Linked DNA regions of Lacibacter sp. H407. The main gene of each other region encodes a partner of the protein of the gene in region 2 in a complex. Links are inferred from orthologs where the notes say so. Each region holds a gene or a part of one and is shown on either strand. Other genes may lie near its edges. The genes, in order: mfd and uvrA.

Evidence for each region.
Region 1: the proteins of uvrA (region 2) and mfd are in contact, whole or in part, in a crystal structure (PDB 4DFC), measured with the Escherichia coli proteins. The link is inferred for Lacibacter sp. H407 from one-to-one orthologs.

The regions. Positions count from the first base shown.
Region 1 is NZ_JBBKTU010000001.1:536,998-541,309, forward strand. What follows is about bases 88-4,073. They hold mfd (transcription-repair coupling factor), read right to left. Parts: upstream 3,708-4,073; coding sequence 288-3,707; downstream 88-287. Other genes in these bases: WG989_RS02300 (sensor histidine kinase), read right to left, coding at 88-208; WG989_RS02310 (S8 family serine peptidase), read left to right, coding at 3,923-4,073. Outside these bases: more of WG989_RS02300, read right to left, coding at 1-87; more of WG989_RS02310, read left to right, coding at 4,074-4,312. UniProt on the Escherichia coli protein: Couples transcription and DNA repair by recognizing RNA polymerase (RNAP) stalled at DNA lesions. Mediates ATP-dependent release of RNAP and its truncated transcript from the DNA, and recruitment of nucleotide excision repair machinery to the damaged site.
Region 2 is NZ_JBBKTU010000001.1:2,498,001-2,501,730, reverse strand. Bases 39-3,442 are described here. They hold uvrA (excinuclease ABC subunit UvrA), read left to right. Parts: upstream 39-407; coding sequence 408-3,242; downstream 3,243-3,442. Other genes in these bases: WG989_RS10945 (hypothetical protein), read right to left, coding at 39-122. Also shown: more of WG989_RS10945, read right to left, coding at 1-38. UniProt on the Escherichia coli protein: The UvrABC repair system catalyzes the recognition and processing of DNA lesions. UvrA is an ATPase and a DNA-binding protein. A damage recognition complex composed of 2 UvrA and 2 UvrB subunits scans DNA for abnormalities.

The DNA.
Region 1 (4,312 bases), 2.0 Mb from region 2 along the record:
AATAAGCATTCACATAAAACAGGGCAATCCAAAGGATATTCTTCAGAAAATGCAGATAGTACATGCCGTAAAGCTGCTCTTCAGAATGTGGTGATTTATTTACATCTCCAACCGGGCGCAATAAAAAAGGAGCGGCAAGGAACAATGCCCAAAATAAAATATGTAATCCAATGACCACCCATTTACGTGTACTCCATTTACTGCTCATACTTACAAAGTACTTATTTATTCAGTTGAAAGTTTTCCATTTTGCGACGAAATGGATAATTCTGTCGATGACAGCGTGTTTAGGCGGTAACCGGTTTTTCAATTACGGCTGCATGCATACGGGTTAACAGGCGAAGTAATGCTTCCATACCTTCCATATCACGAACAACCAAGAGGAACAGTTTGCCGGTTTGTTTCAGTTGTGCTTTGTTGAGTGAGGTTTGCACAAACTGCATGATACCCTGGAACACGGTTGATTCAAAATAAGGTGAATCAGGGTTATTGATAAAGTAGCAGCGAAGGGTTTGTTCTTTCAAGGTCATTTTTTCAAAGCCCAGCTCTACAGCCAACCTACGGCAACGGACAGTCGTAAACAGATCTTCCACTTGTGGAGGTATAGGACCAAAACGATCAATGAGTTCTTTATGAAACTCCACAAGATCGGCTTCTGTTTCACAGTTATCTAACCTTGTATATAAACTCAAACGTTCAGCAATGCTTTCAACATAAGCATCAGGGATCAAAATTTCAAGATCAGTATCAATTACACAATCCTTCACATAGTTTTCCTGTTGCTGAATTTCGTCTTTAAACAATTCACGGAACTTGGTGCGTTTCAATTCACGGATGGCTTCGTCCAATACTTTCTGATACATTTCAAACCCGATCTCTGCCATGAAACCACTTTGCTCACCACCCAGCATATTACCTGCACCACGAATATCCAAATCACGCATGGCAATCTGAAAACCGCTGCCCAACTCACTATGTTGTTCGAGAGTTTGTAAACGTTTTCGAGAGTCGTTCGGCAATGTACTCATTGGTGGAGCCAGCAAATAACAAAATGCTTTTTTGTTACTACGTCCTACCCTTCCTCTCAACTGGTGCAAATCACTTAAACCAAACTGATGCGCATTGTTGATCATGATGGTGTTCACATTGGGAATATCAACTCCGCTCTCAACAATGTTGGTACAAACCAATACATCATATTTCTTCCCGATAAAATCAAAGATTCGTTCTTCAAGATCATGACCTTCCATTTGTCCGTGTGCAAAACCAATGCTGAGGTCAGGACACAAGCGTTGAATGATAGCCGCCATTTCAGCCAAACCTGCAATTCGATTATGAATAAAGAAGACTTGTCCGCCACGTTCTGTTTCATAATAAACCGCATCACGGATAAAATCTTCCTGGAACACCTGCACTTCGGTTTGTATGGGCTGACGGTTTGGTGGCGGCGTATTCATAATACTCAGATCTCTTGCACCCATCAAACTAAACTGCAACGTACGTGGAATAGGAGTTGCCGTTAGTGTAAGAGAATCAACATTCGTCTTTAACGTTTTGATTTTCTCTTTATGCCCCACACCAAACTTTTGTTCTTCATCTACCACCAACAAACCAAGTTCTTTAAACTTTACATCTTTGGCTAACAATGCATGTGTACCTATGATAATATCAACTTTGCCTTCCTGCAATTTTTGATAGGTTTCCTTTTTCTCCTTCGCTGATTTGAAACGATTCACATAATCAACCGTAACAGGAAAATCTTTCAATCGCTCCTGGAATGTTTTGTAGTGTTGGTATGCAAGAATGGTAGTAGGAACCATGATAGCTGCCTGCTTACCATCGCACACTGTTTTAAAAGCAGCACGCACAGCAATTTCCGTTTTACCAAAGCCTACATCACCGCACACCAAACGATCCATGGGCGATGGCGCTTCCATATCTTTCTTCACATCGGCTGTTGCTTTACTTTGATCAGGCGTGTCTTCGTACATAAACGATGCTTCCAGTTCTGTTTGCAGATAACTGTCCGGTGTGTGTTGAAATCCTTGTTGTGCCTTACGCTGAGCATATAGCTGAATAAGATCAAAAGCAATCTCTTTTACTTTCGTCTTGGTCTTTTCTTTTAATCGCTGCCATGCATCACTGCCAAGCTTGTTGATCTTCGGCACACTTCCTTCCTTGCCCGTGTATTTTGAAATTTTATGCAGTGAATTAATGTTCACATACAAAATATCACTGTCTTTGTAGATCAAACGCACCGCTTCCTGCATTACACCATTCACTTCTATCTTCTGCAACCCACTGTAGGTTCCCACACCATGATCGATATGCGTTACATAATCGCCGGGTTGTAATTCTTTTAATGCACGGATTGTAAGTGCCTTGCTTTTATTATATGCCTGCTTGACTTTGTATTTATGATAACGCTGAAAAATTTCATGATCAGTATAGCAGATCACTTTCAAATCCTCATCAATAAATCCTTCATGAATTGCCAATGCAATTGGCGTGAAAGGAATCTCTGCTTTCAGATCTGCAAAGATGCTGTGCAGGCGTTCGAGCTGCTTTGGGTTCTCAGCAAAAATGAATGTTTCAAATTTTTTCGCACCCCAACTCTTCAGATCACTAATGAGTAATTCAAACTGACGATTGAAAGCAGGTTGATGTTTGGTGTTATAAGCAAGTTCAAACCTGTTCCTTTCCTCAACTGTATTTAACAAGTGTGGCTCGTAGCCAAACTCAATGGTATGATGTTGCTGTATCTGTTCTTCAACAATTGCAGCAGTAATAAAATCCTGTTCATTCAGATCGATCTTTTCCAATCGCTCATCATCGTCACGCTCCTGTTTTGAAACCGGTAATTTCAAAAACTGCTCCATGTCTTCTTCCATAGTGAGCAATCGTTCTTTCATCACATCAAAATCTTTCACCCACACAATGGTGTTCTCCGGTAAAAATTCAAACAACGAAACCTTCTCGCCGCTTTCAAATTGAGTTTCCACATTCGGGATAATACTCACCTGCGCCAAACGTCGTTCACTCAATTGCGTTTCAGGATCAAAAATGCGGATGCTGTCCACATCATTGCCAAACAATTCAAGACGATAAGGCTTTTCATTACCAAACGAATAAATATCGAGGATGCCGCCTCGTACTGCAAATTGTCCGGGCTGATAAACAAAATCTGTACGTTCAAACCCAAGATCAACCAAAAAGCCCATCATGTTCTCAACGTCCAATGTGTCGTTGGTTTTAATGAGCAGCATATTGCCCTGCAGTTTTTTGGGCAACACCACTTTTTCAAACAATGCATCTGGGTAAGTAACGATGGCCCCAACACGTTGGCCCGTAGGCATAGAAAATTTCGTCAACGTTTCTGTACGCAACATTACATGCGACGAATTAAGCAGCCGAAAATTCTTTTGATGTTTGAAGGAAGAAGGAAAATAAAACAGGTTGAGTTCCTTCGTGATGCTCTCAAGTGAATTGTGGAAGTATGCGGCCTCTTCGGCATCGTTTACGATAAACACATGATTGAATTGCTCCAGCGAAGAATGATTGAAAACCGAAGCAGCTACGAACTGTGATGAGCTTCCCAACAGGTTTTTGAGATAGATCCGTTGAGTTTGGGAAAAAGAAAGCCTGTCCGCCAGTTGAAAAAGGCGGGGATCATCATTAAATTTCTTCTGCAACAACTCAAAATTCACAGGCGGCAAATATACAACAGGAACAGGCAATTAAACGAGTCCGTCAAAATGAAACGAAAACCCTGCATAAGCTTTCATTTTCGGGAAAGAAAGCCTATTTTTGAAGTCAATCCAAATCTGTTAAAACCAAGTCCATGAAGCACTGCCAACCATCTTTTCAGCTACATCGTAGTTGTTTCACTCCAGCTTCCCATTCCATCGATCGAAAATCTGTTATGATCAAATCATTTCTGTTTAGTTTATTGTTGCTATGTGCACAGTTTGTTGTTGCCCAAAAAACTGTTACCACACTTCATTTAAAAAGTGGCGACCTGTTGATCAAAGACAACATGAAGGCCGAAACGCTTTCTGCTGAATTAAGAAAGGGGAAGATTGGTCAATGGACGTATACTTTGCTTTCTTTTGAGAAACCGGTAACAGCCGGTCAACAACAGGCATTGCGTTCAATGGGTATTGAACTGCTCACCTATTTGCCGGATAATACATACCAGGTGCGGATGAAAACAACACCACAGTTTTCGCAGTTATACCAGGTGGGCGTAAGAGCCATGATGCATTTGCCGGGTGCCTCCAAATTAGGAAGTGAATTACACACCCAACTTGCT
Region 2 (3,730 bases):
TTGATGTGACCGCTTTCTAAACGAAAGCTTTCAGTGGCGGGACTCAATTTCAACGTAAAGCGATGTTCCGCCTGTCCATCATGAAGGATCATGGGAACTGCGTTGTAAACTGTAATGCTCATAACTGTATAAGTTTTGTAATCGTTGGTTGGCTCAAAAACCACGTAAAAGTTAGTGTGAACAGCTGCAATTCAAAACAGAAATGGCCTTGAGTTTTCCACATAACAAAAACTTAATATTGAGAATTTTCCAGACTGTGGAAGCATCAGCGTATTTGCAACAAGCTCGCCTCCACAGACAATCGATTGAAAACCATCTATTGACGATTCCTGAAACCTAATAACTTTAGTAAAGGATTTCACGGTAAATTCGCTTCCCGGCAGTTTACATGCCAAAAGAGAAAAAATATGAGCGATACAGTGAATGATCAAATAGAAGTTTCAGGGGCACGGGTACATAACCTGAAAAATATTGATGTAAGTATTCCGAAAAACAAACTGGTAGTAATTACCGGTATCAGCGGCAGCGGCAAATCATCTCTTGCATTCGATACCATTTATGCTGAAGGACAGCGACGCTATATGGAAACATTCGGCGCTTATGCCCGCCAGTTTGTGGGCGATATGGAGCGGCCCGACGTAGATAAGATCACCGGCCTCTCTCCTGTTATTTCAATCGAACAGAAAACGACCAATAAAAATCCACGTTCAACAGTTGGAACCATTACTGAGGTGTATGATTTTTTGCGATTGCTTTATGCAAGAGCCAGCGAAGCTTATTCGTACAACACAGGGAAGAAAATGGTGAAGTGGAGCGAAGAAGAAATTGTAAGTAATATCCTCGATCGTTTTGATGGACAAAAAATTTCTTTACTCGCCCCATTGGTAAGAGGACGAAAAGGACATTACCGTGAATTGTTTGAAGATATCCGAAAGAAAGGATTTGTAAAAGTGCGGATCGATGGGGAGATCAAAGATATTGCTCCAAAGATGCAGCTCGACCGTTACAAGATCCATGATATTGAAGTGGTGGTTGACCGGTTAAAAGCAAGTGATGATTTTAAACTTCGCATTAGCCAAAGCGTACAACAAACGTTGAAATTGGGGAAAGACCTCATGCTGATTGAAACAGAAAAAAACGGCGTTATTTCTTACTCCAAACAATTGATGTGTGAAGATACCGGGCTGAGTTACGAAGAACCATCGCCCAATGCATTTTCATTCAACTCTCCTTATGGTGCATGCCCTACCTGTAAAGGATTGGGCAATGTGTACACTATTGACATGGAACTTGTACTTCCTGATCAAACATTAACTGTGAAAGAAGGTGGTATTGCACCATTAGGTGCAGAGCGTGATGCAAGTGTGTTTCAACAGGTAATTGCATTTGCAAAAAAATACAAGATCAAATTAGATGTACCTGTAAAAAATATTCCACAGGAGCAACTCGACTTGCTGTTGTTTGGCGATAAAAATATCAGTCCCACTTTGGAAGTAGATGTAAATGACGAAACACTTCCATTGGAATATACCGGTAGTTACGAAGGCATTATTCCCATGTTAAAGCGTTGGTTTGCGTCGCCGCAAAGTACCGAAGGCCTGCGTGACTGGGTAACGCAATTTATGACGCTCAAAACATGTGGCAGTTGCAACGGAGCAAGATTAAAAAAAGAAAGTCTTTGGTTTAAAGTTGAAGACCGGAACATCTCTGAATTAAGTGACTTGAATCTTGATAATCTTGCCGCCTGGTTTGATGGACTGGAACTACGCATCAGCAACAAACAAGCGGCCATTGCAAAAGATGTGTTGAAAGAGATCAGGGAACGACTTCAGTTTTTATTGAATGTTGGTTTAACCTATCTCACACTAAACCGTCCCAGCCGAACATTGAGCGGTGGTGAAAGTCAACGTATAAGATTGGCTACGCAGATCGGATCGCAACTGCAAGGCATCACTTATATTTTAGATGAGCCAAGCATTGGTTTACATCAGCGGGACAATCATCGTTTGATCGAAGCATTAAAAAACCTGCGTGATGTTGGCAATAGTGTGTTAGTAGTGGAGCACGACAAAGATATTATGCTGGCAGCCGATCATTTGATCGACGTGGGGCCGCAAGCCGGTAAACATGGTGGTACAATTGTGTCAGCAGGTTCACCAAAAGATGTATTGCTTTCGCACAGTGATACTGCGAAATATCTCAATGGTGAAAAATCAATTCCTGTTCCCGGCGAACGCAGAAAAGGAAATGGAAAATTTATAGAGCTGAAAGGTGCAACAGGTAATAACCTTCGAAATGTAAATACCAAATTTCCATTGGGAAAACTCATCGTTGTTACCGGTGTAAGCGGAAGTGGTAAGAGTACACTCATCAACGAAACACTTTACCCTATTCTCAGTAAATATTGCTACGATTCAAAAGCTAATCCAATGCCTTACAAAAGCATCAAAGGATTGGAACATATTGATAAGGTGATTGAAATTGATCAGTCGCCGATTGGCCGTACACCACGAAGCAATCCTGCAACGTACTGTGGTTTCTTTACGGAGATCAGAACATTGTTCTCTGCAGTACCCGAAGCAAAGATCAGAGGTTACAATGCAGGGCGTTTTTCATTCAATGTAAAAACAGGGCGTTGCGATGTGTGTGAAGGCGGTGGTATGCGTGTAATCGAAATGAACTTTTTACCCGATGTGTATGTGCATTGTGAAAAATGTAATGGCAAGCGCTATAACCGTGAAACTTTAGAAATTCGATACAAAGGAAAATCAATTGCCGATGTATTAGATATGACGGTGGAAGAAGCCGTTGAGTTTTTTCAACCAGTTCCTTATCTCTATCGCAAAATAAAAGTGCTGGAAGATGTGGGGCTGGGTTATATCACACTCGGCCAAAGTGCCGTTACACTAAGTGGTGGTGAAGCACAACGTGTAAAGCTATCAACCGAACTTGCAAAAAAAGATACGGGTAAAACATTTTACATTCTCGATGAACCTACAACAGGTTTACACTTCCAGGATATTCAACATTTGTTGGATGTGCTGAATAAATTAACTGACAGAGGAAATACAGTGTTGGTAATTGAACACAACATGGATGTAATTAAAGTGGCCGATCACATTATTGATCTTGGACCGGAAGGTGGTGATGGTGGCGGACAAATTCTATTTGAAGGAACGCCTGAAGGACTTGTAATGTGTAAAGAAAGTTATACCGGTCAGTTTCTCAAAGCAGAGTTATAACATCTATAAAAAAATAGCCCCCCGACCAAGGGGGGCAACAGGATAGAGTACGGACCAAGAGAAACACAGCAATGCATGGTAAAATAAATATCGGTCACTGGTATCAGGCTCTCTTCCAAACAAGAAAGCTTTTGAGTAGGTACGGACTAACATTTACTGCATACGTTGCCAAAATCATAATTGATCAGTCTTGGTTTACACATGGAATAAAAAATTGAACAAAGCATGGTGAAATAAATATCGATCGTTGGTTCTCTTTTTTTCGCTTTTACCAATATTAGACAACATCGGAAAAAGGGGTACGGATTAACGTTTATTGCATACTTTGTTCAAAGAGTTGAATATTATTTTTAGTTTGATAAGTAAAGAAAAAATTGAGCAAAGCATGGTGAAATAAATATCGATCGTTGGTTCTCTTTTTCGCTTTAACCAATATTAGACAACATCGGAAAAAGGGGTACGGATTAACGTTTATTACATACTTTGCT